DNA from 3 places in the Brevibacillus nigriterrae genome. Region 3 is predicted to be linked to each of the others. Evidence: riboswitches for the same ligand, from Rfam matches in the RefSeq annotation. Region 3 holds a riboswitch; each other region holds the start of a gene.
The links. A riboswitch is a leader RNA that binds a small molecule or an ion and turns the genes downstream of it on or off. The one in region 3 is predicted to bind cyclic di-GMP.
Positions count from the first base shown of each region.

Region 1: it holds a riboswitch for cyclic di-GMP, as region 3 does, so the genes downstream of both, ACPW7N_RS02540 (GGDEF domain-containing protein) here and ACPW7N_RS04195 (fibronectin type III domain-containing protein) in region 3, are expected to answer to the same signal.
Region 2: it holds a riboswitch for cyclic di-GMP, as region 3 does, so the genes downstream of both, ACPW7N_RS10830 (S1C family serine protease) here and ACPW7N_RS04195 (fibronectin type III domain-containing protein) in region 3, are expected to answer to the same signal.

Region 1 covers NZ_JBNCMT010000002.1:161,959-172,174, reverse strand. The annotation lists gene ACPW7N_RS02555 (MFS transporter) at 1-878, shown strand, start outside; gene ACPW7N_RS02550 (MBL fold metallo-hydrolase) at 1,166-2,209, shown strand; gene ACPW7N_RS02545 (hypothetical protein) at 2,530-3,075, opposite strand; gene ACPW7N_RS02540 (GGDEF domain-containing protein) at 3,446-4,093, opposite strand; cyclic di-GMP riboswitch class I at 4,181-4,273, opposite strand; gene ACPW7N_RS02535 (diguanylate cyclase) at 4,584-7,007, shown strand; gene ACPW7N_RS02530 (sensor domain-containing protein) at 7,042-9,087, shown strand; gene ACPW7N_RS02525 (DoxX family protein) at 9,263-9,649, shown strand; gene ACPW7N_RS02520 (hypothetical protein) at 9,763-10,158, shown strand.
Region 2 covers NZ_JBNCMT010000012.1:13,854-24,069, forward strand. The annotation lists gene ACPW7N_RS10795 (SCP2 sterol-binding domain-containing protein) at 1-51, opposite strand, end outside; gene ACPW7N_RS10800 (sigmaY antisigma factor component) at 256-456, opposite strand; gene ACPW7N_RS10805 (hypothetical protein) at 459-767, opposite strand; gene sigY (RNA polymerase sigma factor SigY) at 764-1,303, opposite strand; gene ACPW7N_RS10815 (FMN-dependent NADH-azoreductase) at 1,471-2,136, shown strand; gene ACPW7N_RS10820 (hypothetical protein) at 2,187-2,330, opposite strand; gene ACPW7N_RS10825 (stalk domain-containing protein) at 2,384-4,270, opposite strand; gene ACPW7N_RS10830 (S1C family serine protease) at 4,288-5,310, opposite strand; cyclic di-GMP riboswitch class I at 5,422-5,510, opposite strand; gene ACPW7N_RS10835 (DMT family transporter) at 5,686-6,585, opposite strand; gene ACPW7N_RS10840 (aminotransferase-like domain-containing protein) at 6,724-8,181, shown strand; gene ACPW7N_RS10845 (antibiotic biosynthesis monooxygenase family protein) at 8,178-8,519, opposite strand; partial or broken gene ACPW7N_RS10850 (DMT family transporter) at 8,544-9,460, opposite strand; gene ACPW7N_RS10855 (MerR family transcriptional regulator) at 9,457-9,849, opposite strand; gene ACPW7N_RS10860 (C40 family peptidase) at 10,112-10,216, opposite strand, start outside.
Region 3 covers NZ_JBNCMT010000004.1:54,852-65,067, forward strand. The annotation lists gene ACPW7N_RS04190 (Ig-like domain-containing domain) at 1-1,496, opposite strand, end outside; gene ACPW7N_RS04195 (fibronectin type III domain-containing protein) at 1,516-2,646, opposite strand; cyclic di-GMP riboswitch class I at 2,816-2,902, opposite strand; gene ACPW7N_RS04200 (YgaP family membrane protein) at 3,189-3,413, opposite strand; gene ACPW7N_RS04205 (efflux RND transporter permease subunit) at 3,404-6,703, opposite strand; gene ACPW7N_RS04210 (efflux RND transporter periplasmic adaptor subunit) at 6,700-7,959, opposite strand; gene ACPW7N_RS04215 (DsrE/DsrF/DrsH-like family protein) at 8,001-8,339, opposite strand; gene ACPW7N_RS04220 (metal-sensitive transcriptional regulator) at 8,410-8,670, opposite strand; gene ACPW7N_RS04225 (rhodanese-like domain-containing protein) at 8,697-9,011, opposite strand; gene ACPW7N_RS04230 (rhodanese-like domain-containing protein) at 9,029-9,403, opposite strand; gene ACPW7N_RS04235 (YjcZ family sporulation protein) at 9,533-9,622, opposite strand; gene ACPW7N_RS04240 (YheC/YheD family protein) at 9,834-10,216, shown strand, end outside.

The DNA.
Region 1 (10,216 bases), on a different contig from region 3:
CTTCGATTGGAACGTCTGCTGGAAGTTTTTTAATCGCCTTTTACTTAACAAGTTTACGTAATATGTCTGTGCTTGAAGCGGGAATGACGATCATTGCAAGCTCTTTGACTGCAACGGTATTTTCGGTAGTTTCCGGGCCGGTTTCTGAAAAAATAGGTGGTCGCTTTTTGTCAAGTATCGGTTTGACCATTATCACTGTAGCGGTTTATTTATTTGGCAGCCTAGATGCGGATTCGTCTCGCTTTGACGCGGTGTGGCGACTTTCTCTGTTAGGTGCAGGGCTTGGTATATCGGTTGTGCCGCTTTTTGGTTCAGCTGTTAACAACATTCCTGCCGACAAGCTTGGGATCGTTTCAGGAGTTACCAATGTGGCTCGTACACTCGGGATGGTAATCGGTGTCGCTCTATTAGCTACGATACTGAGCAGTAATATGAAGAACGAACTTTCAACTGCTCGTGACAAAGCTATACAAACGATTCAAGCTTCCGCACTTGATGCGTCTATGAAAGACGGAATGATTACAAGTATTCAATCAATGAACTATGAATCGCTACAAGAAGGAAACGCCCAGCAAAAGATGACATTAGAGAAAGTTTTGGAACAGGTCGATCAACGTGAAAAGGAAGCATTTCTTCAAGCACCAAGTCAAATGCAGGAAACGATTAAAGTAGCTTTTGATCATAATCGAGAACAGATTAAACAGTTGTGGCCAAGTATCAATGCTGAAATACGATCGGATATGGCAAAGGGATTTAGCTCAACTTTTCATTTGGTTAGTTTCTTACTTATTCCAAGCATATTCATCGCTTTCTTCTCGGATAAACGAAGACAAAAGGTCAATGGTGAAACCAAGAGAACGGAGGTCATCTCACATTAAATGTGGTATTGGACAAGAGGATTTAGATCAGTGCTTCTACCAGGTTAATTTGCATTTTTGATATGTGTTCATATCCCACCCCAATATTACTTAGGAGCTCAAACACCTCGTTTCGCATCAAGAAAATTCATTGCTCGGATTGCTTGAAACATATGTCCTTCAATGGCCAATAACCAAAATACGGAAATAAATTAAACATGAAACGACGCCAGGGCTGAAAGTCGTTAAAAGTTTATTCAAAGCTTGTGTTTACCGACGCGCAGAATGAATATGAGGAGAGTAAACAGATGGACGATTGGAATCGATCGAGGCGAGCCAAAAACGGCAAATTCCAGAACGAAATCCCAGTGATCGTGAAATTTAGGGCAGGAGACATTGTATCCATGCTTCGTGAATTCCTATCCGCTAAGACTCAGAGAAGGCCGAAGCAGCCGCTTCCTATCGTCCCCCTTCAGCGTGGCACGCTAAGCGACGGAAAAGACAAGATCTTTTGGTTCGGACATTCGGCGTCCTTGCTGCAGATTGGAGGCAAAACGATCCTGCTTGATCCGATGCTTGGCAAGAACCCGTCGCCGCTTCCTTTCTCCCGCAATCGCAGATTCAGCGTCAAGCTGCCAATTACTATTGAGGAACTTCCTCCGATCGATTTCGTTGTTCTGTCTCACGATCACCACGATCATCTGGATTCTTCCTCTATCCGTAAGCTTATTCCGAAAACTGGCACTTTCCTCGTTCCGCTCGGAGTCGGCAAGCGAATCCGGAAAAGAGGAGCGTCGCCCGATACCGTCATCGAGCTGGACTGGGGAGAAGAACGGATCGTTCAGGGCATTCGCTTCACTTGCACGCCCGCGAGACATTTCTCGGGAAGAGGGCTGTTCGATCAGGATTCCACCCTATGGTGCTCGTGGGTAATCAAGACAGAGAAGAGAAGTCTCTTCTACAGCGGGGACGGAGGTTACGGTCCTCACTTTAAGCGAATAGGTCGTCAGCACGGACCGTTCGAACTGGCCTTTATGGAATGCGGGCAATATATAGAATGCGGGCAATATTACAAGCGGTGGAGCGGCGTGCATATGCTTCCGGAGGAGACGGTACAAGCGCATCGTGACGTCCAGGGAGGAGTTCTGCTGCCCGTACACTGGGGGGGGTTCACTTTGGCGCTGCATGATTGGAACGAACCTCCAAGAAGGTTATCGGCCGCAGCCGAAGAGCAAAGCATCCCATACCATATTCCTAGAATCGGCGAAGCGATCTATCTGGATCAGATTCCGCTATCTCCACAGCGAGATTTTTGGTGGCAGGATCTGGGGAGAAGAGAATTTCCTATTTAATTACCATCTACTTTGCGGGTGGTGTCAGCTTCGCTGGTACTACCCCTAGTTGAACGGCTCTTTAGAATTATCTTCTGGCAACGGGTGAAAAACAAACCACACGGAATATGTGGTGCGGTTCTATAGTATGGAATTTCGATGTCACTCAAAATACGGATTTGTTTGTGGATTCCAATATGAAATGACGTTGTCGATCAGATATGAACGTATTTTCCACTCTTTGATCAAAAGGTAGATACCCTATCAGAAGCCAGTCATTCACCATTTGTTATTTAGGGACGGGATATTGATTATCAGCATCCCGTCCTTATTTTAACGTTTCAGACTGTTTCGGTAATGGGCAGAAGATCATTTACCGGATAAAGCGTTTTATGTAATTCTTCTCTAAAGTGATGGCACCATACATTTAAAAATGCTGTTCTCACCGTTTCTTCCCAGATTAGGCTTAGCTTCATGCCAAGCTGGTTGAACAATAAATGATAACCCCTATTTGTTGTCTTTACGCTCTCCATTTGTCTTTTTAATTCGGTCTGTTTACTTGTGTCCCAGCCCAATGCAATACATAACATAGCGCTAACCTCTGAAAATGCATCATAAATTGAATCATACACATGCTCTTCTGGAAAGTAGCCAGGTAATCTGAAGACCTTCTCTATTTCTGATTCAGACTGTGAGGAATCACCGTCAATCAAGCATATAGAAGGAGCCTTTCGTCCCGGATTTTGATTGTTAAATTTATTAATTTGGACAGCGTTTCCGTCTCCACCAATATAATGGACTTCAATTGATTGCAGGTCCGCACCATAATATCTCAGCATAGATTCAACCCACAGTTTGGTAAATTCGTCCTCAGTATAAATAATCAATCGAGTTTCCTGAGTGTGACGTAATTCTCTCAGCGAAGAAATTTTCAACCTGCCTTGAGTCAGCCTACCGTTTAATGAAGCCCATATAGCTTCTCCTGGTAAAGGCAGTAAGGCATAGTCAGAGTGGGTCGTAAAAATAGTTTGTATTCTTAGGCGGCTTGCAGCTTCAATAAGATATTCAACCAGTCGAACAGACGCTATTGGCTATGGGCTACGTCCTCCACAAATAAAAACATATGTTCTCTTAATGTTTACATTTTATACATTTTGAACAATATTCTCAATGTCTAAATATCGAATCTATCATATAAAAAATAGTGGATATATGCTCATAAATTGAACAAATTATCCACTATTTATTGTAGTCTAATTAAGAAAATACAGGCTGGTCTTTTTTTTCTCTTTTTGCTGAGTACATATGAGAGTCAGCAACATGGATGAGATCTTCCAATGTTGTTGCGTCGCTTGGGAAGACAGAAATCCCGATGGAGGCAGAAACAGTTGCCCGATACGATTTGGATAATTGCTGGAGCTGAAGCTGGATCACTGATTTGAGCTCCAACGCTTCTTCCAGTTCGGTTCTTGGCAAGATGAGGATAAATTCGTCACCGCCCCAGCGTGCTACCAATCCACCCTTCTTCACGCTTTGCTTCAGGATCGTTGCCACGTTTTTCAATACATAGTCTCCAAAAACATGCCCGAATTCATCGTTCAAAAGTTTGAAATTATTCAAATCCACGACAATCACGCATACCTTTTCATTATGGCGGATCATTTTCTTTAGCAGTTTGTCGATCGTAGATGAGATATACCGACGATTATAGACACTGGTCAATTCATCATTTTCAGCTATGTAAATGGTCTTATCAAATTTCCAGCCCAAAGCCCAGAAAATGGCTAGATAGAATAGATGGATTAAAAGAATGGTCACATTGAAATCGGGATAGTAGAAGGGTACATTCATACAGATAAAACTGAACAGCAATGCCGTTATTGTGATTCTTCCACTGTATTTCATTCTTTACATCACCCCATATAGTCAGGTAAATAGAAAAATGACTATTCAGTCGAAAGAATAGCCATCTCATGGTATGGGTCCATTCTTTTCGGAAACCCGGCGATCATAGGTATTAAATCATACACCCTTAGACCCGTAGCTTTGCGTCCCTCTTTTTCAAGAGGTTTGCCATTATCGAAGAATTGATATTGTAAAGACTTTGTTACCAATTATACACTATGTTAATATGGTATAAAAGAACTAAATCGGAAAATTGCTTTTTTTTGTAAAAAAAATTCTGATTCGTTTTTTATTATTACGATATGCACCTGACAGGCAAGCTATTCCAAATTTTTTCAATCGTGAACGAAATGTTATAAATAGATATCAAGAACCACTTCTTTTTACCTATTAGAATTGTTATAAATATCTTATGGTATGAATGGTAGGTTACGACCAGTATTTATGCTGGTCTTCCTTGTTTTAAGGCACATAAAGGTGGTTATTGACAATGGTTCAAAGAGACATCATGAGTGCGTTCAAAATTCGATCAATTAAACAGCAATTGCGGTTTCGGGTAAGTTTTCTCATCATTCTCATTGGACTATTAATTTTTATCCCTATCATTCTGATCGAACGTAATCACCACCAAGAAGAGTCAATGAAAAGGCTGGAGGAAGCGACAAAATATCAGAAGATGTACGTAGAAAAGTGGATTCAACAACGATCCGCAGAAGTTGCCATCATTGCAAGCATGCCAGCAACGGTTTTATTGGAAAAGGAGAGGATGCTTGCGAATTTCGATTCCTTTGTAAAAAAACAGAGTGAGTTTGATTCACTTGTCTATATTAACAAGGACGGGTTCACCGAAGTTGACACCAATTCTCCCCCGGGAATCAGTCTATCGGATCGGGACTATTTTCTAGAAGCCAAAAAAGGCAACAGCTTTATCACGGATGTACTGATAGGAAGAGCATCGGGGAAACCTCGCATTATTTTCTCATCCCCCGTTTTTACCCCTGACAAACAATTCAATGGAGTGGTTTTTGGTGCAGTCGATCTAACCACGATCAACCGATTAATGAAGAACTTCACGATTGGCAATTCGGGAGAAACCTACATTGTGAATCGGGAAGGAATCATGTTAACGGAATCAAGGTTTACACAAGAATTGATTTCAAAAGGACAAATACCCGATACGGCAAAGTTGAATTATCAAATAGATACAGAGATCATTCAAAACGCGCTTGCAGGAAAACACAAGTTGGATGGCTATGTGGATTATCGTGGTAATCAGGTTATTGGAACGTATCAATGGACGAATAACGGAAAGTGGATCATTTTAGCAGAAATTGATCAGGAAGAAGTAGAGGCGCCGTTTCGTTCCTTTTCGCTAATGATGATTTTTATCCTGCTATTCACGATGCTGGTTGGTCATTTTCTCATGATCCGATTATCATCCAAACTCACGGAGCCGATTCAGTCTTTGCTTGATGGAGTTAGAAACCTGCGCAAGGGCAATTATCAGAACATAATCGAAGAACATCATAAGTTTGGGGATGTCATTGAATTGCAGGAACTTTGTCAGACGTTCAATCAGATGGCAACGACTATTGACGAAAAAATTCAAACGACACAAAAAATCAAGAACCAGCTTGCCCTTATTTATCATTCGGTATCCGATCTGATCTCACTTTATGAAATCAAAAATCAATCTGAATTTTTTTGTCGATCAGTCAATCAAACCTACCTTACAGTTACAAGACAAGAAGAGAGTCAGGTGGTAGGAAAAGAGCTGAGCGAGTTGCTCACACCTGAAAAACTTTCATTCACCCTTAGTAAATTCAAGCAGGCGGTTGAGTTCGGGAGTATCGTGACGTATGAAGAAGTGGTTACTCTGCACAGAGGCGAACTCCTTGTGGAAAATACCATCCATCCCATTGTGGATGAGCGAGGGGAAGTTACCTTTCTGCTTGGCGTTGCCCGTGATATTACGGAACGGAAAAAAACGGAGCTATTACTAGAAGAGAGCAACCAACGGTACAAATCATTGTTTGATCATAATCCCAATGTGTGTTTTGCTTTGGACAAAACAGGGAATTTCATTAATGTAAATTACATGGCATCAGAGATATCCGGTTATCAGAAAGAAGAGCTGCTCTATCGTTCTTCTAGACACATCATTGTACCTGATGATCAGGCAAAAGCGTTATGTAATTTTACAGAAGTAATTGAGGGAGCATCAACCTATATTGAACTTAGGATTATGCATGCGGCTGGTCGTGTGGTTGAACTGGGTGTGACCGCCGTTCCAATAAAAGTGAGAGAACAGATTGTTGGAGCCATTGGTGTGGCAGAAGACATAACGGAGAAGAAAATGGCAGATGCAAGGATGAAAGAAGCAAATCAGATGCTGCAACGTTTATCGAAGCTGGATGGTTTGACTGAGATTGCAAACAGAAGGCACTTTGACGAAGTAATGGATATAGAATGGAATCGGTGTCGTAAAGAGTCGAAAGAGCTTTCATTAATCATGCTGGATATTGATTATTTCAAGCTATTCAACGATCAATATGGACATTTGGGCGGAGATGAATGCCTGAAACGAATCGCTCAATCAATCGAAGGAGCCCTGGATCGACCGAATGATTTGGCTGCCAGATACGGAGGCGAGGAGTTCGCAGTTATTCTTCCTGATACCGATATGGGGTCAGCTTTTTCGATCGCAGAAAAAATTAGAACAAATATTGAATTATTACAAATATCACATGCAGGTTCAAAAGTTAGTGATATCGTTACTATTAGTTTGGGAATCAGTACGGTCAAGCCTGAGCCTGGTATAGAAAGCAAACTTGTCATTGAACAGGCAGACTTTGCTCTATACCGAGCGAAAAAAGCAGGCTGCAACAGAGTCATGTATTATGAGCAACAGTAGAACTCAACGTTTCAACCTCGGGGGATGTCAGCAGATGGAAAGAGATGCAAACTTTTATCGTCTTATTGTAGAGAATTTGTCAGAGGGTTTGATAATCACAGATCAAACGGGAGAAATCCAGTTTGTTAACAATGCATTTACATATGTGACTGGCTATTCCTTTGAAGAACTGATCGGGCGGAATCCTCGGTTGCTCAAGTCTGGCTTACATGACAAGCAGTTCTATGAAGAAATGTGGAGCAGCCTGTTAGTCACGGGCAGGTGGGAAGGTGAAATCTGGAACAATCGGAAAAGTGGAGAGTTGTATCTGGAGTACCTGACCATCTGGGCTTATTACAATGAAAAAGGTAAAGTCACCAATTATGTGGGTCTTCTCTCTGATATTACGATCCATAGGAGAATTGAGGACTCGCTTTGGCAAAGTAACCATGTCTTGAAGTCATTAATCGAAGCGTCGCCGATCGGTATTGTAACACTCGACAAATCACGGAAAGTGACCATGTGGAATCCGGCAGCGGAAGAAATTTTTGGTTGGAAAAAACACGAAATTATGAATCGTCAGTACCCGATTATCCCAGAAGATCAAGCAGAGGAATTCGATAAGATTTTCGATGATGTGATCAACAAGAATAAAAAGTTTACTGGTCTGGAAGTCGAGCGGATTACCAAAGATGGCTTCAAAAAATGGGTAAGCCTGTCTACTTCAAAGCTGGTGGACGCAAGCAATAATATTGTTGGATTCATCGCTATGTTCAAGGATATAACGGAGAACAAACTGGCTGAAGAAAGAATCAATTTCCTCGCCTATCACGATGAGTTGACTCGATTGCCTAACCGGAGAGCGTTGCGAGATACGATCGATGATGCCATTGTTTCCTCCGGTGAAAAAGACTCTTCCTTTGCCATCATGTTTATTGACCTTGATCAATTCAAAAAAGTGAATGACTCGCTTGGGCATCAATACGGAGATAATTTGCTGATTTCACTTTCGAAGCGCATGTCCAATTGCTTGCGACCGATGGATGATCTGTTTCGTATTGGCGGAGATGAATTTGCTATTTTCCTGTACGGAGTGAAAACAGAGGAAGAAGTTTGTGATCTGGCCCAACAAATCATTGAATGTGTGGAAAGCCCCGTTATTTACGACGGATATGAGTTCCACATTTCCTGCAGTATCGGAATTGCCATGTATCCTACCGACGGAGAGGATACAGAGACGCTGTTGAAAAATGCGGATACGGCCATGTATCGGGTAAAGGACAGGGGGAGCCGCTTTCAATTCTATACGAAGAGTATGAATGAAAAAGCGCATGAGAAAATCATCTTCGAAAATGATTTGTATCGAGCGTTGGAACGCGACGAATTTATGATTTACTATCAACCGCAAATCCACGTCAAAACAGGAAAAGTTGTAGGGGCAGAAGCGTTGCTTCGCTGGAATCATCCCAAGTGGGGGCTTGTTTCGCCGGCTCAGTTTATACCGCTTGCAGAGGAGACAGGCTTAATCATCCCGATTGGCGAGTGGGTCATGCGAACCGCTTGCACACAGATGGTCGAGTGGAATTCAGGGCGAATCTCCGAGCCCCTCACGATCGCGGTGAACCTGTCTTCGCGGCAGTTCATCAAACACGATCTGGTGAGCACGGTGAAAAGAGTCCTGCAAGAAACCAACTGCGATCCACAACTGGTGGAGCTGGAGATTACAGAGAGCATGGCAATGGATGTAGGACATGCCATGACGACATTGAAAGAGCTGAAGGATCTGGGCGTAAAAATCGGCATGGATGATTTTGGGACAGGATATAGCTCTCTCAGTTATCTCAAAAAACTTCCCATCGACAAGCTGAAGATAGACCAGTCGTTTTTGCGAGAATTGGAGATTGATAAGAACGATGCGGCCATTGTAGCAACCATCATATCTATGGCTCATAACCTCAATTTAAAAGTAAATGCAGAAGGCGTGGAGACGGGCAATCAGTATAAATTCCTCATCCAGCATCGATGCGATGAAGCACAGGGATATTTCTTCAGCAAACCGATTCCGGCAAACGAGTTTGCTGCCAGATACTTAAAAAAATAGAATGAAACAATACCGACCTCTTCGGGGCTTTCCGAAGAGGTTTCTTTGTTTTTTAGGACAAGTTAGTTATTTTAAATTAGTGGCTTGACAAATGTAAGTAACGTACCGTATTATACTTACATAAAGTAAGTTAAGCTTTATCAAAAACAATTTTTGGAGAGGAAGCGTGAGCAATATGATGAATCTTGGATTGTTAGTCATTCGTTTGATCGTAGGTCTGATCATGGCAGGCCATGGAGCACAGAAATTATTTGGATGGTTCGGAGGGTATGGTCTCAAAGGAACAGGTGGCTGGCTGGAGTCAATCGGCGTGAAACCAGGTGTATTGATGGCAGCCATTGCAGGATTACTGGAGCTGGTAGGTGGGCTGATGTTTGCTGCAGGTGTATTTACTCCGGTAGCCGCAGCGATGATTGTTATGATCATGCTCGTCGCTATGTTCAAGGTGCACGCTCAAAATGGATTCTGGGTTACCTCCAACGGTATTGAATACAATCTGGTGTTGATTGCGATTGCTGTAGGGGTTGCACTCATTGGTCCTGGAGCGTATGTATTGTTCTAAGTCGATTTACGCTGAGTAAAGAAATTTGATATTACGTGATGGCCATCACTATCTTTCACTCGACTACTTTTTAAGATAGAAGAGATAAAATGGTAAGGAGTGGATGGCAGCGGATGGCTAACCGTAGCGTGTTATTTTTTGTAACCATCATTGCGATGGGGTTCGTTTATATGAGTATCGCAGTCCATGAAGTAGCGTGGTTCTACTCATTTGGGTGGGTCATCGGGTTATTGGGAATCGCTTCATTTGTAGCCTTGTTTCCGGTTTCATCAATTATTCGTTTACTCGGCCTTATTGTGCAAATTTTCGCTTTATTCTTACCGATCAAAGTGTATACGACGCTCAATGAGCTGCAGGTTTATCACCTGAAAAGTCTGGAAAGCATTGATCCGGTACAAATTTTAGGGCAGCTTTTCACTATTATCGGTGTTCTGGTCACATTTGCGTTTCTGCTGTACTGGTTTATCCGTCGCAAATGGGATCTTGAAACCAATCATGCATTGGACTAGAAAGCAAGCTGAATGTCTAACCGAACCTGGTTAGGCATTTTTCTTTTTTGAAAATTAG
Region 2 (10,216 bases), on a different contig from region 3:
AGTCAATGCCAACAGCACAATAGGTACAACCAAACGATTTGTTTTTCTCACTTTTTCTCCCCCTTCAATGACGTTACCAATCAGAAAATTGTCTCGATTTTCCAACTAATCATAAATATAGTGGGTGAATTGTATTATTGCAATAATTTTTTGAATTTTTGTTATAATACAGTTTGGCATTCATCTCTGCTGCAAACAAAAAACCCTTGTCAGCAAGAAGTTTGGTTCTTCCTCATGACAAAGGTTATGTTCATTTTACTTCCTTTTTTTGCGAAAAACCCTCGTGACCAACAGGTAAATTAGCAATGAGCCTGGAGCATTTATTAATCCAAAAATGCCCCAGAACCAATAATACTTTTCGCCTCTTTTGCGGGCATCCTGAAACATAAACCATGCCTGAATGAATAACACAACAATCACTAGCGGTATGAGCCAAGGTTGGATTTCCTGATTCATGTTCATCCCTCCTTATATTCACGATATTTGACGTATGGTATTAGGACTAATGTAAAGATACCAAACAGGACAAGCTGAGAAGCGATCATGAATCTTGTTCCCAGGATGAAACTCCATAACGCGAGTGAGACAAGTATGATCAACGCCGAAAGACCAAAGGTGATGTTCTCATCTCGTTTCTTGGTTGCTTCTCGTATTTCCGTACCCTGTTCGATGATGCTGATAAAATTCAGTTCAAACGGAGGGTCTATATCATGCAGCTCATCCATTTTGGCAAGAGCCTGTTTTTCACGTTCGGTAAAATCAGTCATGGGAGCAGCCGTCTCCTTTCCAGTTCTGCCGTAATCCCTTTCATTGCCGCATGCAGTCTTGAGCGTACCGTTCCGATCGGGCAGTCCGCCATTTCTGCGATTTCCTCGTAAGAGAAGCCGTAGTAATGCTTCAGGATAAAAGCACTGCGCTTTTCATAGGAAAGCACTTGAAGTACATCAAGCAGCTCCTGATACTCTATATGAAGCAATGCTGTTTGCTCAGGAGTCGGGTCAGAGCTTTCCAGCGTGTCTTCCAGCGGTTCCTGTCCCTTTCGCTTCTGTTTGCGCAGTTCATCTCGAAACAGATTGGTGGCTATCGCAATCAACCACGTAGAGAACTTCTTTTCTGGCTGGACCTTTTCCATATGAACCACGGCACGTAAAAAGGTTTCCTGGACAATATCCTGTGCTTTTTCTATGCTACCGATCATTTTGATACAGTAATTGGATACGAATCGATAGTTCTGTGCAAAGAGCGTTTGAGTGGCACTGCGATTTCCTGCTTTGGCTGCTTCGATCAGTTGCCGTTCCTCCATATCCCCACTCCTTTCCGCAAAAATCATGCTCTCGATGCTCTATATCCAATGAAACGAATCCATTGCAAAAAAGTTCATCCTGGTTTTCATTCTGGAAACGATCCTACAGCATAGTTGCCAAAGCGATAACGAAACCTATAGTCGATAATCTTGAAAGGGATGATCAAATGGCAACTGTTCTCTATATTACAGCACATCCGAATGACGAAACTGCTTCTTACAGTATGGCAGTCGGTAAAGCATTTATCGAAGAGTATCGGGCATCGAATCCAAATAATCAGGTCGTCCATCTGGATTTGTATAAGATCAATATCCCACAAATTGACGCTGATGTCTTTAGCGGATGGGGTAAGCTCCGCTCCGGTGAATCGTTTGAAAAGCTTTCCGCAGATGAGAAAACCAAAATCAGCAGATTAAATGAGCTGGTTGATCAATTTGTGGCTGCGGACAAATATGTCTTTGTCACGCCAATGTGGAACTTCTCTTACCCGCCGATTATGAAAGCATATATTGATGCGGTGTGCGTTGCAGGCAAGACTTTCAAATATACAGAATCAGGACCTGTAGGGCTTTTGGGAGATAAAATTGCCCTCCACATTCAAGCACGTGGTGGTGTTTACTCGGAAGGTCCTGCCGCTCAAATGGAGATGGGGCATCGCCACATTGGTGCCATTATGAGTTTCTTCGGTATCACGAAGTTTGAAGGCCTGTTCGTGGAAGGTCATAACCAGTTCCCGGACCGTGCCGGACAAATTAAAGAAGAAGCGATTGCAAAAGCAAAGGCAATGGCGAAGAATTTTACTGCTGCTGGGTTGCAGACAGCGGGAAAATAAATCTGTAAAAAAACCCCCTTATCCGGTTTGGGTAAGGGGGTTCACTGAAATTATTGCAATCCTTTTGGCGCCTGGCTAAAGCCTTGGACAGGTTTGGATTCATTTTGCTGTCTGGCGTTCTGACCTGAATGATGGGCGTCACCACCATGCTTGGCCCCGTATTTGTCTGCTTTGCCTTTGATCTGCTTGTGCATTTTTGATTCGCCTCCTTCGCCTTTGGCTAAGAGGTAGTCTGTGACGAAACCGATTATTTTATAAACTTGAACGAATCAAGCGCTTTTTGTACTCGCTCCAGATTGGCTTTGGAACGGTTTTCTTCGTTTATGCTGATATCAAAAGCGTAGGAATTGCCACCTTTGCTAAAAATATAAGTGATCGTATACACCATATATCCATTGTATCTTGCTTTGTATTCATACCTTTTTACATTAACCCCAAATTTTGTCTCTGATTTTGAGTCGATCATTGTAAATGATGGTATTTGTAATTTTTTTTGTTCAAATACCTTTTCAACTGTTTTGGAGAACATATCATAGGAAATAGGCAGAACGGCAAATTCAAAATCTCCACCTGCAAATCGGTAACTTAGATTGCCTTCCTCACCAGACTTTTCCTTCCAGTATTCAGGAATCTCAATCGAATAATTAAATTCGTCACTCTTGATGGTTATTGTTTTGGTCTTGTCGTACATGTCCTCATCCTGGATGAAACCAAGAGCCGGATTCATTTTTGCTGGATCGATCTTCAAGGATTGTTGAACCGTACGAATCAAAGCATCAATCTCTGCTTTATTAGCATCTCGATAATATCCGATTTCAATATAATATTTGTACTTACCTTTGAAGAAGAAGAAGTCATGTTCATTGTACCATCGATCCCCATCTGCCATTTCATAATCACGTTCTTTGGCAGGTACGCCAGCGATAGTTGTATCTTTTATTTCCTTGCCAACTTCCAAATACTCTTCAACAAAAGCATCTCGATATTTTTCCTCATGGCGTTTGATCCACTCGTCCAAAGTATCATTTTCGGTTATGGAGGTTGTTTTAATTTTTACTACTTGTGTACCGTCTTCATTTTGGAAGAAATGATAATCTACTAGATCATTTTTTTCCCATTTTGCTGGGATTTTGACAGTCAATCCATAGTTCTCATCAATATAAGTTCGGTAATTATCCTTTACACCAGAAATATCTTTAACAGTTTTATCATTTTTGTCAAAAGAAGCTGTGAAACTGTCCAACAAATCTTTATAAGCACGGTATTTCAATGGATTTTTAAAGTTATCCTCTTTGTTTACGGTAAGCATGATATAGAAAATTCGATCTTTATTCTGATAGGCACGGTGTTCTGTGATTGAATCCCCATGTTCTTTGGTTACGGCCCTTGCATACTGCAGGTTGCCTTCTTTCACGAACCCTTTAGAGAGAATGGTACCTTCCATACCCTCAAGTAGCACCTTCACCAATCCGTCATTTGAGTAGTTCTCTGGCTGTTCTTCATCAATGAAAATACGAAGCTCATACTCGTCCTTCGCATCCTTGAAGCTGACCCAATCTCCTTTAAAGCTTTGGTCATTCTTCACAAGACCTGACGGATATCTCATGGTCCAACCAATGTAGCTATCGCCAATTTTCGTTTTTCCTACATCTTCATTAAAGCCGTTCCCAGGAGTAGTGGCAGTTGCGCTGTTCCCCGTTAACACGATTTCTTTCGTATTTTGGTCATAGGAAACCGTTGCGCCCAATGTTTCAGCTACGAATTTCAATGGAACCATCAATGTGTTGTTTTTCATTTGCGGTGCAACAGGAAGTGTTACTTCTTTCCCGTTCACTTTTGCCTTGTTGCTGCCAGCCTTGAACTGGATCGATTTGCTTCCATAAGCCAGTCCGACTGTTTGTGTCTTGGAGTCAAAGGAGAGTGTTGCTCCAAATGCTTTGGTGATGACACTGAGCGGAACCATTGCTAGCCCGTTTTGTACATAGGGTGTTTCTACAGTTGATTGAACCCCATTGATTGTTACTGAATTACTGCCCGTTTTTATTTTAATGGTTACGGAATCAGCCGATGCAAGTCCACCAGTAAGCGAAAATACGAGCAGTAGACTCACCATCGATAATAAAAATTTCTTCATTTCTCGCTCCCCCATTTTTATTTATTAAACTCTGCAAAAGTAACCGTTCGCTGGACAAGATCACCATTTGATTGAACCATCAAAACGGCTTTTTTTCCCGGAAGGTACTTTTTCAGTTGTTCATTAAAATCAACCAATGTGGTGATGTTGATTTTGTCGATGGAATAAACCAGATCACCCGGTTTTAATCCAGCTTGATCTGCTGGAGAACCCGGTTCTACCGAGCTGACCGTAAGCGGTTCATTGGTTGGCAAACCAACTACTGCTGCCCAGCTCTCTTCCAGTTCCGCTCCCAGGTACGCTCTTTTCACTTTTCCATAGGTAAAGAAATGGGAAAGGACGTAGTTTACGGTATCGGATGGAATGGCGAAGCTAAGGTTATCAATACCGACTGACACATATTTGAGCGAATTGATGCCAACGACTTCCCCTTTTAAATTAACAAGTGGGCCTCCACTATTACCCGGGTTAATCGCAGCATCTGTTTGAAGCAAACGATAGGTAGAAAAAGCAGAGCGATCCACTCCACTGACCACCCCAACAGTAGCGGAGTTGCGCAGAGTAAATGAAATCGGCGTTCCGATGGCTACAACTGTCTCGCCAACTTGTACATTCAATTTGGGCGCCAAGGTCGCTGTCGGTAGAGCTTTGGCGTTTATTTTGACAAGAGCCAAATCGCTTTCTTCATCAATATGAGTGGCTTGTCCAGGATATTGCGTACCATTGGCCGTTACTACGATAATTTGCTTCATCTCTTTTACCACGTGAGCATTGGTAACAATCCAGCCATCCGCCTTAATAATGACGCCTGTGCCGTGCATCAGGTTAAATCGGTCTTTCGTTTGCGGAATACCATCTTCTTCGGGCTTTCCGATGATGGCTACCACGCTTGGAGAGATTTTTTTGATTACATCTGTGACACTGTACACAACAGGTTTGCTCGCATTGGTAGAGCCTGCTGCTGCAACAGGTTGAACGATTGCCAAGATCAGAATCAAGAGGATGAATGGAATAAGACGACTGTTTTTCTCTCCCGCCATACGGTTCCTTCTTTCTACTATTTATTGGTTTCGAAGGGAATCGAGCATAAAAAAAGAAGACTATACACCTATAGCCTTCACCATCTACCTCTTTGTTACATCAGTAAAGTAAACGGCAACCCGGCTATCTTAGTCCGATGAGAACCTTAGATCCGTAGCTTTGCGTCCATACCTTTCGGATATGTTTGCCCTGTTCGATAACTTCGAAATATTTCAATGAATAGTAACAAAATTAACAACATTTCACAGTGACACTTATCACTTTTATGTCGATTACATTCGAAAAAAGGCTGAATATGTAAAATATTCGTGAACAATGATTCGCCTTTCTCGAGGCAACATTAACAATTAAGTCAAAAAGCCTATGCAGGCAGGTTAACCTACAGAGGCTTTTTGACTTGGAGTTGCTATTTTCACAGGCGCATTCTTTCCCCTCGCAACTGCCGAAATTACAATCATTGCAGCAACGACCGAGACCCATGTGATTGTTTCACCCAGAATGATCGCCGAACCAACGATTGTGAAAAACGGTTGCAGATACTGTGTCTGACTTACCCTTGCCACCCCTCCGAGAGCTAAGCCACGATACCAGGCAAAGAATCCGACAAACTGACTAATGATACTGACATATCCAAAACTGATCCAAACGTCCATGGGAGCCTGCCATAGGTTAGCAGGTAACTGGACGGCTACCGGAATAAGCAGGAACGGGCATGCAATGACTAGTGCCCAACTGATGACCTGCCAGCCCCCCATCGTTCGGGCTAATTTACCGCCTTCTGCATAACCGATTGCGGCTGCCACTACCGCACCTGCCAAGGCTAGATCAGCCAATTGGAGATGACCCACACCCGAATAGACGGCATAAGCCAGTACAGCCAAGCTTCCTACGACACTTGCCAGCCAGAAGCTGCGAGATGGCCTCTCACCTGCAAAAAAAGTGGCTGCACCTGCTGTCGCCAATGGCAGGAGTGCCAGTACAATCGCTCCATGCGTAGCCGGAACTCGTTGCATTGCCCAGGCAGACAACAAGGGAAATCCGACAATGACGCCTAGCGATACGATGCCTAAGCTTTTTAGCTCTTTTGCGGAAGGAATCCTCTCTCGTCGGATCAAGAGAAGAATCGCAGCAAGAATGGCAGCGATAATCGCTCTGCCTAAGCCAACAACAATCGGGTCAAAAAAGGAGACTGCTATTTTGGTCGTGGGCAATGTCAGGCTAAATCCAATTACACCGAGTAACCCGTAGATCATTCCTTTTGTTTCATTGCTCATGTGAGCCATTCTTCTCCACTTCCCTATCATCCATTGGTTATCTTATATGGTAAAGTGAAAGAGTATCTATGTCTCCAACCAATTGGCTCATCTCGTAACCAGCCAATTTTGATTTAAAGTGGAAGTGAGGCCAAACCAATGCAGTGGAAACCGGATAAATCAGCGAATGAACCGATTTATAAACAAATTGCCCGTTTTTATGAAGAGCAAATTATGTGCGGTGAGCTTGCTCCTGGTGCTCTCTTGCCAACGGAACGAGAGCTTGCAGGAGCCCTTCAGGTGAACCGCAGCACAGTCACGGCTGCCTATGAAGAATTGCGTGCAACCGGCCTGATCACTTCCGCTCAGGGCAGTGGAACGTGGGTTACTCATCACCACTGGGGTGTTGCGCCTCGCAATATTCCAAATTGGCAGCATTACACGAGTGGTGGGACATTCCTGCCTGCATTGCCTTTAGTCAAACAGGTGCGAGAAGCTGCCATGGACCGCTCCATTATTAATTTAGCAAAAGCGGAGCTGGCCCCATCACTGATGCCTGCATCCATTTTGGAGGGTCTGCTTCGAGAAGAAACTTCTTTAGTATCGCTCAACTATTTGCATCCAAAAGGAGACCCTGATCTCAGGGAAGCGATTTCTCTTCATCTGAAAAAACACTTTTCTATCTCAATCACACCTGAAGAAATTATGGTTACATCAGGCGCACAGCAAGCCCTTCATATCATTACCCAATGCTTGCTGAACCCTGGCGATGCCATTGCGATGGAATGCCCCTCGTACACCTATTCCTTGCCCTTGTTTGTTTCAGCAGGACTTCGGCTTCACCGTCTGCCTGTTGATCAGGAGGGCCTCAAACCCGATGAAATTGTTGCGTTGTACAAAAAACACAGGATTCGCATGATCTTCACCAACCCGACCTACCACAATCCAACCGGGACAACACTCTCTTTATCCCGTCGCAAGGAATTGCTGCGAATCTGTGAGGAACTGCGTATCCCCATTGTTGAGGATGATGCATTCGGTACCATTACACTGAATCACAGCGAAATTCCTCCTGTTCCACTCAAAGCAATCGACCAGAAGAATGGCTCCGTCATCTATATCGGCTCGCTGTCCAAAACCGTATCTCCCGGTCTGCGCATTGGCTGGATTGCAGGCCCAAAAACCGTCATTGAGAGGCTGTCTGATGCCAAGCAGCAGATGGACTATGGAACCAGCTCCATTGCCCAGCGATTGCTCTTTGCTTATCTGGCAAAAGGACACTGGGAAAAGCAAACGTTGCAAATCAGAGGCCATTTGACCAGAAGGCGTGATACCACACTCCATGCGCTGTCCAAGCATCTGTCAGACAAAGCGATCTGGAACCAGCCCGAAGGAAGTTATCATATCTGGTGTCAACTCCATCAGCCGATTCCTGATGAGCTCCTGCTTGCCCGAGGGATTCAGGGAGGCGTCCTGTTTACGCCGGGCAGCGTGTTTGGTGCTGAATCAGGGTTTGTTCGACTCACTTACTCCTGGGCGGATGAGCAGTTGATCGAAGAAGGGATTTGTCGCTTACGCCGGGCGATTGAATTGCACAATAATAAAACCGATTCCTAAAGAATCGGTTTTTGAAGTCTATCATTCTCTCGTTCCACTTTACAGACTCGTGTAATAAAGTTTTGATACCACTCAGCTTTGCCTTTTGCTTGTGCGACTCGATGTTCAGCGTTGTCTTTCCACGCCTTGATCGCTTCTTCTGACTCCCAGTAAGAGACGGTGATCCCGAAGCCGGAAGCATCTCGAACACTCTCAACACCGAGAAACCCTGGTTGTTGTTTCGCCAACTCTACCATGCGGTCTCCCATTTCGCTATACCCGTTGTCGCCTTCCGAACGGACCGACGAAAAGATGACCGCATAATACGGCGGATTTGGCGTATTGGCAAATGGACTCATGCATATCCCCCTCCTTTGTTCTATTTAGTTCTGCTCCTTGGCTGCAAACTCCTTGTAAAAATGAGAAAATTGCTTCACACTCAAGCTGATTAAAACCCCGCCAATTACTGTGACGGCTCCTGCAAGCTGAATCAACGTGATCTCCTGGCCCAAAACCATGGAGCCAAGCATAGCAACGATGGGAACGAGGTTAAAAAAGATGGCTGTTTGGTTGGCACCAATCACAGCGATTGCCTGATTCCACCACAGATACCCTAGCACACTGGTGCATACTGCCATAAACAAAATGCCTCCCCAGACCTGCAGAGGGATCTCTACCATCGGCACCTGATGAGTCGAAAAGTGGCAACCCCAATCAACAACAACGCCCCTACGACCATGGTGTACGTAGTTGTTTCCAGTGACGAACTGTTATGTATGTAGCGCTTTCCGAGAACACCATACAAGGCCCAACACAGATTGCCGAGAAAAATGATCGCATCGCCGAGAGAAAACTCGAAGTGAGAAATAACTTCCCAGGAACCTTGCGTGATTACTAGAAAAACACCTGCAAACGACAGACACGACCCTATGATTTGGTTCCCTCTAACAGGGGAGCGAAGAATGCTGGCGGCTAACAGCATGGTAACAATCGGATTGGTCGCCATGATCAGGGCGCCGTTCACGGGAGACGTATATTTCATCCCCATAAAAAACAACGTGTTGAACCCGAAAACCCCTAAAACTCCCAGCAGTACATACATCCACCCGTTTGTTCTCCACGTTTGCCTGTCAAATCCGCTTTTTCGCAGAACCAGCAACAGAATCGCCGCAGCCAAGGCAAATCTCCATCCTGCTGCCGCGGTTGGTGTAAAATAGCTGACCGTATATGCCGCTATATGAAAGGTTACGCCCGTAAATACAGGAAATGCCAATAATTTAAACAATAATGATGGACTCATTTCTCTTGGCTCCCTTCAAGTAACGTATCATAGGCAGCCAGTTTTTCCCGGGTCATCCCGATAATCTGCTCCAACTGGCGAAACTGATCTTCCAGAGTCGCCAGGTGTTTATTTAAAATATTACGACGTGCCTTGATAATCTCTGCAACTTCAGGAATTTCTCTCTCCAGAATGCACCCTTCCTTGACGAACTCCTTCATATCATCGAGTGACATTCCCGTTTGTTTCAAACTCAAAATGAATTGGAGAAAACGCAAATCCGTTTCTGTATAGATTCGGTTTTTTCCATGTCTTCGTTTTGCAGGTGGCAATAACCCGATTTTTTCATAATAGCGGATCGTATGTGCCTCGATCCTCGCTTGTTGGACCATTTCTGTTATGGTGTACATGAATTTCACCTCTTTTTGTCAGTACACGTATCGTACTACTTAAAGTTAACTTTAAGTCAAGGTTTAATATGCTCCCCTTTAACGTCGATCAGTCCATACGTGCTGTCCCGATAAGCAAGGATCTGCTACTCCCCCCTTGCTATCCTGTTTCTATGTAACAATTTGCAAAAACAAAAAGTTCAATTTTCACGTAAAAAAAGCTAGCACCCCTATCATCAGGGTACTAGCTTCTTATTACCTGTTTATATTTCTGAATATTCTGTTATTTCGTAAAACGAGCCGCTGCTTCATAATGGTCGTCCCACCAACCATCTGCCATGCTGCTGTATCTTACTCCGCCCTTCCCATATGTATGGAGGACTTTATT
Region 3 (10,216 bases):
ACATTGGGATTTACCTGGATAGAAGGTGTGTTTTTCATCCAATTCGCCGTGAATGGGATTTCCTCACCTTGTTGATTGGTAAAACGAATGATCTCCTCCACTGCTTCATCGCTTAATTCCGTCCCACCACTGGATAAAACAGGTTCAGTAAAGGTCAGGATAGGTGTAACATTAACCGATACATTGGTCGAGTTATCTGGTGGTTCCATTGAAATACCTGGCGGAGTGACATCCGGTGGTGGTGGAACATAACCCGAATTCAAAACACGGAAATCATCGTAACCCTTAAAGTGGTAATCGCCCCACTCGCCATACATCGTGATCACGGTTGGACTCCACTTGTCATCCCCATTTCCATACGGAACAATGACAGGTACCAGTGTTTCTCTTTCGTACTTGAGCATCATATCTCGAATTCCGTTTTCGTCTTCATCACCGATCGGATTCTTCACATATCCATATTGAGGATCCTGAACATGCACGATCTGTGAGTTTGTCTGTACGGTAGAAAAGTTGATCCTCTCTGGTTCAAACGGTGCAGGCAGCTCGATGAAATTGGTTGCCATTCCCGATCCATGATCTAGCTGTAAACTGTCTGGATGAAAGGTGATTCTTGCAGGAATATATACCTCGAACCTGGTTTCATAGACAGCTGCCCAGCCTGCTGTATCCTTTACCTCAATTCGGTATGTATGCCATCCTGGCTCAGTAAATAAATAATTGCTTCCATTTGTTACATTCTTGCCGTTGATAGTAGCAGTAATAGAACTGACTCCAGAGATGGCATCAAAGGTCTGAAAGCGTATCGGAAATTCTTGCCCCCAGAAATACTCTCTTTGCAGGTACACATTCGATATGACCGGTTTGGTCTTATCTATGTAAAAGGGATGTTCTAATTTTTCAACATTTCCTGCGTTATCTTCGGCTTCAGCCGCAATATAGTGAGTCCCTTCTTCTCTTACCCAAAATGGCTCGATATACGTTTCCAGCTCTCGTGTATCGAATCCGAAATCTACTCGGGCCAATTTCGAAATCAAATCTTCTGCTCCAACAGAGACCTCAACATCTGACCGAAGCCATCCATTTTCTCCTTCCAATCCAGTCGTTTGTACCTTTAATTCAGGCTTGGTCTTATCAATTTTAATTTTTTTGGAGACTTGTCCGAGTTCTTTTCCCTCTTCATCTTTTAAATAGACGGTTGCTGTATGTTTTCCTTCATCTGAGTATGAATAACTGTTTGAAAAAGGAGTGATTGCTCCATCGTCTATTTGAATACTTGTTTCTGTTTTTTCCGGGGCATCAGCAGTGATCGTAATATCTGATATTTTCCAAAGCTTTTTTCCTTCTTCGCCGCTGATCTGCACATCAAACGAGGTCGATTCCGCAGCGGGTTTCACTTGAATTTTTGTGGTATCTGCAAATATTTGATTGGGAATACAGATTGCAGATAGCAACGACACACTCAATAGAATTTTTGCTATTTTGGCAAACTTCATTTCATCACCTCAATAAAAGCTACTTTAAGATTTTTTTCACAGTCAGATTTCCGTTTTCGTCATACTCAAACACAACAATGTCGACCCCATCCTCCACAATTCTTTTCAGACGGTTTCCTTCATAGATGTATTCATATTTTTTCAGATTGGAAGTGGTGCCAGTTACCGTACTTAAATCGCTTTTGGCGTACAAACTGTTCTCTGCCAAAACACCAACGATATTTTCATCGTCCAGATTAAGGTCAGAAAAGGTATAGGAGGTTTCTTTTGTCTTTCCAACTGGCTTTTCATTGAGATAAACATGATAGGTGATGGAAGGATCATCCAAAGGTTCTCCACTTACTGGGCTCCAAGTCAGCTCAATCGAAGAGGATGTCAAGTTAACCTTCAGATTTTCCGGCTTAGCAGGCGGGGTATTCGCTCGAATAAATCCATACCCGTTCAATGCTCGCCATTCCCCACTGTTTCTCGCAAACATCGCATAGTAACTTTCCTCATTTGATTGGGTATCGGAATCTGTAAAAACAGGTTCGTCACTGGCATATACGGATACCCAATTCTCGTTTATCCATTTTACATAAGCAAAATTACTTCCACTCGACGTGGTCAACACATTATTATCACTCATTGCATTCAGCTCTACCGTATTCTGTGTTCCACTGTAGCGGGCATAATTATAGGTTGCTAGATAACCCGACTGGAAACTCCATGGTGACCAAGTGCCATCCCAACCAGCAACTCTGAAAAAAGTAAAGGAATCTCTTGGTACATCGAAAAGTGTAAAATTTGCCACTTCTCCACGATAAATGGTTTCCCATGTCTCACTTGATTCATCCCACTTTTGCAGTTCATAGAAATATGCTCCACGAGTCCAATTCAACGTAACGCTTGTTTCATCCATCCTGCTCACCCAGATGCTAGGCGCTTTTAGATGAAAGCTAGGTTGTGATGTGGTAGAATCACTACTTTTTTGGGATGGCTTCCAGGTCGGAGGGGCAGGAGAAAGATCAGGCAGCTCCGATTCGGGAGGCAGACTCGGTACAACTTCCTCAGTCTGATTTTCCTCTGCATAGACCCCGGAAGCAGGAATAAACAGTGTTGCAAAAGTAAGGGCCAACGCAGATAGAATGTGAATAACTAGTTTTATCATTTATGGATACATTCCCCTTTCATAAAATGAACTGCTAGTCTTTTGGTGCTTTTTCTACTAAATGAAACCGTAACTTTCATGTAATCCCCCTTTAAATGACAAATAAAAAAAGGCTACCTCAAAAAGAAATAGCCTTCGTTACCAAATGAATTTACGTTGATTCTGGATGCTTGGTAACCCGGCTGTCATTGCTCAGTAGAGCATTAGACCCGTGGCTTTGCGTCCCCACCTTTCAATGGGTTTGCCTTTATCGAAGCTGCGGATAATAAAGTAAAATAAGGAATTATGTAGAAATGCATTAATACTATAGTAGCAGAAAAGATATATTTCGACATACTTTTAGGATAAATTCATTATTTTGTCGATTTTCATTTTAATACTTTTTTATCAATAAGGATGTGACTATGTTAACACCTCCTTACTTCTTTTGGCACAATTCACACAGTAAAACAAAAAGGATCGCCCAGTAACAGCAATCCCCTGCAAGAATAAGTAATTCCCTTTTCCTATATAAAATTCACGTCAATACAAGCAAGTATCCTCTATAATCCACAAGAACTACTACCTTGTTCCTTCACCCCCAGCTTCACCAATATCTTCTCCAGCAAACAAAACCCGGTAAGCGAAGAAATAATCAGATTTACCCCTACAAAGGCAGTAAAGAGCAGCCAGTACGGACTCACCCATTGTGCTAGAGCCAGACTGAGCAAAATAAAGATTCCTGCCAATAGACGAATGATATTTCCTTTCCCGTTTGTTACAAACATTCCACCTCATCCTTTCCTCTTCCCATGCCGATCACATCGTCAGCACATTGGATATTGACATGCTTGTTTTTCAGCTTTGCTCTCTTGGTTTCGACCATCGCATAGATGATCGGTATGATGAACAGGGTTAATAATGTAGATGCGATTGTGCCAAACATCAAAGCGATGGCTAAGCCTTGGAAAATCGGGTCGAACAGGATGACCACAGCGCCTACGACAACAGCGGCGGCGGTAAGAATGATCGGCTTTGCACGAACGATTCCGGCTTCAATGACTGCCCACGTGAGCGAAGCACCTTCTTCCCGTCTCTGGATGGTGAATTCCACCAGGAGAATCGAGTTGCGGACAATAATCCCGGCGAGTGCGATCACTCCAATCATGGATGTGGCTGTGAAAAAGGCGCCAAACATCCAGTGGCCCGGGATCACGCCGATCAAGGTAAGCGGGATTGGTGACATAATGATGAGCGGTGTAATGAAGGATTGGAACCATCCTACAATCAAGAGATACATGACGACCATGGCAATCGCAAAAGCAATCCCCAAATCACGGAATACTTCATACGTAATCTGCCATTCTCCATCCCATTTCACACTGACGCCATCTTCCAGCCATGGCTGATTGATCAGATTTTGCTCAATGGTTACACCTGAAGGGGGCTTGATCTCCCCAATGCGATCCCACATTTTCGCCATTGCATAAGCAGGACTTTCCTCAAATCCCGCCACATCGGCTACAACATACGTGACGCTCTGCAAATTTTTGCGGTAAAGAGTAGGCTCCACACTGCCTTTTTCCACATGAACAATCTCTCCGAGAGAAATTTGTGTTCCCGCTTGTGTAGGAATCTGTATGCTGGTCAGCTTGTCAATTCCAGAACGATCACCTTTAGACGGTTGCACGTTAATAACGACAGGATTCAGCTCATGTGCCGGATGCAGAAGTCCAATTTGGGCGCCATCCAGCATGGTTTGTAATGTTTTTACAATGGATTGCTCATTGATTCCGTTCAGTCTCGCCTTGTCATTAATGGTAAAGCGATACTCGGTTTGTTCCGCTTCCTGGTAGGTGTCAACATCGACTACCCCTTCTGTCTCACGGAAAATCTGTTCTGCCTGCTTGGCTACCATTTGCTGTTCTTGTTTGTCATTTCCGTAGATTTCCAGGACAATGGTAGACAAAACTGGCGGCCCTGGAGGAACCTCTACGACTTTTACATTTGCCTGATAAGCACTTGCGATTTTTTGTATCTCCGGGCGAATGCGCTTGGCGATGTCGTGGCTTTGATCTTCACGCAAATGCTTATTCACCAGGTTAATCTGAATGTCTGCAACATTGTCACCTTTGCGCTGATAATAATGCCGGACCAATCCGTTGAAATTGAACGGAGAGGCAGTACCGATATACATTTCATAGTCGGTCACCTCATTGACAGAGGACACATAATCGCCAACGGCCTTCGTCGCCTTTGCTGTTTCCTCAAGTGTTGATCCCTCCGGCATATCAATGACAACCTGAATTTCGCTCTTATTGTCAAACGGCATCATTTTCATCGGGACGGCCTTGGTATAGAAGAACGAAAATGACCCAAGAAGGACGACCACAACTCCTGCCAGGAAAAGATAGCGTTTCTTGGCATCTCTGAGCATGTGCTGGATCGTAATGGCATACCATCTGGAAATGCCTTTCAGCTTTTCGTAATGGATCTCCTCGCCATTACCCGCCGGGGTATTTTTATGCTTAGATTTAGGCAAGTATCGATAGGCAAACCAGGGGGTGACCACAAAGGCTACCAGCAGCGAGAAGAACATCGCAACAGAAGCATTAATCGGAATCGGCGCCATATATGGCCCCATCAATCCACCGACAAAAGCCATCGGCATCAGCGTAGCAATGACTGTAAAGGTAGCAAGAATCGTTGGGTTCCCTACCTCATCCACCGCTAAAATCGCTGCCTGCATGGGGCTGTGCGTTCCCTTTTGTAACCAGCGATGAATGTTTTCCACGACGACGATCGCATCGTCTACGAGAATCCCAATAGCAAAAATGAGAGCGAACAATGTAACCCGGTTTAGTGTGTATCCATACATCTCGCTTAAAAACAGCGCCAGTGCCAGTGTCACAGGTACGGCAACACCTACAACGAGTGCCTCCCGCAGTCCCAAAGATACACCGATCAGTAATATGACCGATACGGTAGCGATTGCCAGGTGTTTGATCAACTCATCCGATTTCTCTTTTGCGGTTTCCCCATAATTGCGAGTTACCGTTACCTGGACTTGATCCGGGATGAGCTTCCCTTTTAAATCCTCTACCTTCTTGATCACTTGATCTGCGAGATCGACTGCATTTGTTCCCGGCTTTTTGGCGACAGCAATGGTAATCGCCGGATAGATCGATTGGTATTGTGGTGCGATTCCCTTTTCCTTTGCTTGGGGGCCCGTTCCAAACAGTACATAATTACTCACTTCGGTAGGCCCGTCAATTACCTGAGCGATGTCTTTTATATAAACAGGGCGGTTTTGATACATCCCGACTATCAGATTTTCGACCTGATCTTTTGTTGTCAGGTACATGCCGGTTTTAACCTGGCTGGTCGTGTTGTTTTGACTAAACGTGCCCGATACTAACGAGGCATTTACCTGTTGCACCGTCTCTTCAATGGCTAGTGGCGACAGATGGTTGGCTGAGAGTCTCTTCGGATCGATCTGTATCCGCAATTCCCGATCCCGTCCGCCAATTACATTGGTTTTGGAGATATTTTCGATCTTGTTTATCTCATCGTCTACCACTGTGGCAATGCGTTTCAAAGAATAATCATCCAGTTCCTCGCTCCACAAAGTCAATGACACAATCGGCACATCATCGATTGTTACCGGCTTGACGAGTGGCTGGGATGCACCTGGCGGAAGCTCATCAACATTTGACATCAGGATATTATAAAGACGTACCAGACTTTGATCCAGATCATTCCCGACTTTGAACCTTGCAATAAACATGGACATACCTGGTTTTGAAGATGAGTAAATGTATTCAATTCCGTCTATTTCCCACAGTTTCTTTTCGATGACCTTTGTTACCCGGTTTTCTACATCTTCTGCGGTTGCACCTGGAAATGGTATGTAAATATCCATCATCGGCACAGAGATTTGCGGTTCTTCCTCACGAGGTGTATTGAGGACAGCAAAGATCCCCATTAAAAGGATAGCAGCCACCAGAAGCGGAGTTAATTTTGAATTAATAAATGCCTTTGCAATTCTTCCGGCAATGCCTAGTTTTTCCCCCGTCACTTTTGTGCCACCACCTTCACTTTATCCCGGACCTTTTCAAGGGAATGGACCACAATTCGATCCCCGATTTGCAAACCGCTTAGTACCTCCACGTGTTTGTCGTCGACCGGAGCAATATTGACAAAGGTTAGGTGTACAACGTTCTTGTCATCTACAACGTACACACCCGTGAATTGAGACCAATAAAGAATGGCCGTTTGCGGCAGGATGATTCTGTCCTCCGCTTTTCCCGGGATTGTAGCCTGACCGTACATCCCGCTCGTTACCTGCAAGTCAGTCGGCAACGATACTTTCATCCGAAATTTACGACTGGCAGGGTCAATTCTCGGAGTAATTTCCAGTACGTTCCCTTTCCCTTTATATTGAACAGCATCTATGGTTACTGGCAATTGCTCTCCCACTTTTACCGTGCCGATCTTTCGTTCATCTACGTCTATTTCAAGCGAATAGGGAGCCCTTTCAATCGTAACCAATGGTACGCCGGGGGTCGCCATATCGCCAATGTCAATCATCTTTTCAGTCACGATTCCGTCAAAAGGCGAGTAAAGCACCGCTTCTTGCAGGTTTACATTGGCAGTGTTATATCCTGCTTGTGCCTGCTGATACTGAGCGCTTGCTTCTCCCTTTTTGGCTTGGGTAACAGCGAGATTCGCTTTTGCCTGTTCGTGGCCTTTGCCTGCATCCATCCAGGAACGCTCATGTGCCAAAAATTCAGTCTGGGCATTTTCATAGTCCTGTTTGCTGGCTGCTCCCGCTTCATACAGCTTCTTCATCCGCAAAAATGTCTGTTCCGCATGGTTCATCTTGATTTTCATCTGCTGCTCCATGACCGCTGCCTTTTCGACCTCCGTTTGGGCCACACGGATGGACCCATCCAGTGTTTGCAAGGCAGCACTTGCACCCGCCACTTGTGCTACTGCCTGGTCCTGATAGGTGCGTACCTGCCTTGGGTCAAGCGAGACCAGCGGATCGCCCTTTTTGACGAGACTGCCTTTTTTCACATGGACTGTGGTTACAGCCGCCATGATTTTTGCAGAAACAGCAGCCGTTTCCTCTGACACAATTGTTCCGGGGACCTGCAGCCCTTCTCCCGAATTCGTTTGTCTAACTTCCTTGATAGCCACCCCTTGTACCTCCTGTTGTTCCTCCTGTGTTGTTCCCGGCTCGATTTTCGCCCCGAATCCGCCTTCCAACAAAAACAGTCCAACGGATACCGGGAGTACAAAATACAGCAATATCTTCATGTAATTTTTCATGTTTCTCCCCCTGATCTGTCATCACAATGGTTTGTTGCCATTTACATGACGAGATTGATTCTTGCCTGTTCACAAGCAACGAGATAAGCCGGGAAGTCCGCAAAGTGCGTTCCCTCCATAAAATCTTCCACAGACAGTCCCGATTCATCGCCGTAGCTTGAGCAAGCCACTACCCTTACACCCAGCTTTTTAGCCAGTTGAACAAGCTCATACACAAACTGATCGTCCTTGTTTCGTAATACGTCTAAACCCTTGAAAAGAAAAAACAGGGTTATATCACTTCCCAGAGATGCAGCCCTTGCTGAGACCGTAATAATTTCAATTGCTTTTGCTTCATCGTCACTCACAATGGCAATTGTCGATTTCTCATGAGGAAACATGTGATCACCTCTCTCGATAATACCTATAGGGGTATATAAATTTAAAAAATGAAAAGGCATTTCTGCCCGCTTACCTGCTTTTGATCATTAATTCAATTGCTTCATTGATAATCGGAGTAATTTGTTCCATGCTTCTGTCCTCTTCACGAAGGCACTCAGCCAGGTTTTCGGCTACGATCAATGCAATCGATTTGTCTATTGCCGCCCGAGCTGCTGTAAGCTGGACAACCAGTTCCTTGCAGTCCTTTTCGTTCTCCATCATCCCAAGAATACCCCTGACTTGGCCCTCTATCCTTTTTAATCGATTTTTCAGCTTGTTGTCATATACCAACGCCTTACCTCCTTTCTTTTATAAAATTACTTCCGAACCACATCTCCCTGCCAATAGTTCATTCCACCTGCCAGATTCTTTACACTTTGGTACCCCAGATTGGCTAAAAATTGACACGCCATTCCGCTTCGGTTCCCACTTCTGCATACAAAAATAGTTTCTTCGCCTCGATTGATCTCTGCATAACGGCTCGTCAGCTCTTGTAGTGGGATATGCTTGGCACCAGGAATCATCCCTTGAGCAACTTCTTCGTGTTCACGAACGTCAACAATATTCAACTTTTCTCCCTTGCTTACCCTTTCCATCACTTCTGTTGGATAAATCGTTTGAAATTCTGACATGATCTTTTCCTCCCTATTTAGACCAAATTTTCCGTCCACCCTGAAATTCCTGTTTGCAGATGGCTGACTTGGGTAAATCCATTTTTGAGTAACATCTTCGCTGCCTGGCGACTTCTCATACCGCTTTTACAGGTGAGCACAATGGATTTGCTGCGATCAAGTTCATGCAGTCGCTGCTCCAATACACTCAGAGGTATGTTTTGAAAGTGTTTGATGTGTCCTCTTTTGTATTCAAACCCTTCCCGCACATCTATAAAGATGACATCCTTTGGTTTTTCCAATAGTTGAAAAACCTCATCCTGTTTCAAATTCTTCAGTCCTTTGATCGGCATCAGCTTGCGAATGATGAAAAGTACCAGCAGTGCCATAATCACATATTGAATCCAATCCATTGGCTACCTCCTAAAGAATACTTTCATATACCCCTACGGGTATTTTATATCTACAACACCCAATTGTCAAAACAAAAAAATAGCGCCCGAGGCTGAATCCTCGAACGCAGTAGTTCATGATCGTTTTGTTTAGTCTTCAGATGCACCAACGATAACCAACAGGATGAAAAGCACGAGAATCAATACAAAATCGTCATTGCAGCCGTTAAAGAGTCCCATTCGGTTCATTCCTTTCGTTTTGAAAATCAGTACACCAACAGCATATGTACGGGAGAAAGGAAATTCTGTAGGCGTTTTACTCATTCTTTGAAAAAAGGGACACCCGCAGGTCTCGTTTCTTCCATGATGTAGGTAAGCACACTGTCAATCATTCTCCTGCTACATATTGTTACTAGTACGACTTCAAGGATAAGGGAGAGATGAATCAGCAATGAGTTACAGTCGGGGAAAATGGACGAAATACAAGATTCTCTCTAAATCAGCCAAATTAGCAAAAACACTGCCTCCAACAAGTAAACTAAGCCTTCAAACCTTTTCGCATTTCCTTCAGAAATACAACCATGTGATCATCAAACCGACCTTTGGTTCTGGCGGCCATGGTGTTTTGCAGGTATCCAGCAAGGGAAAGGGAATCTATGAAGTTCGTCATGGTAAAAACACAACAAGACTGGACGGGAAAACAAAAGCGTATGCATTTGTCAAAGGAAAGACAAAAGGCTCTCCCCATATCATTCAGCAAAAAATCTCGTTGGCAAAAGTAAACAGCAGACCATTTGACTTACGGGTCATGGTTCAAAAAATGCGTAAAAAAAA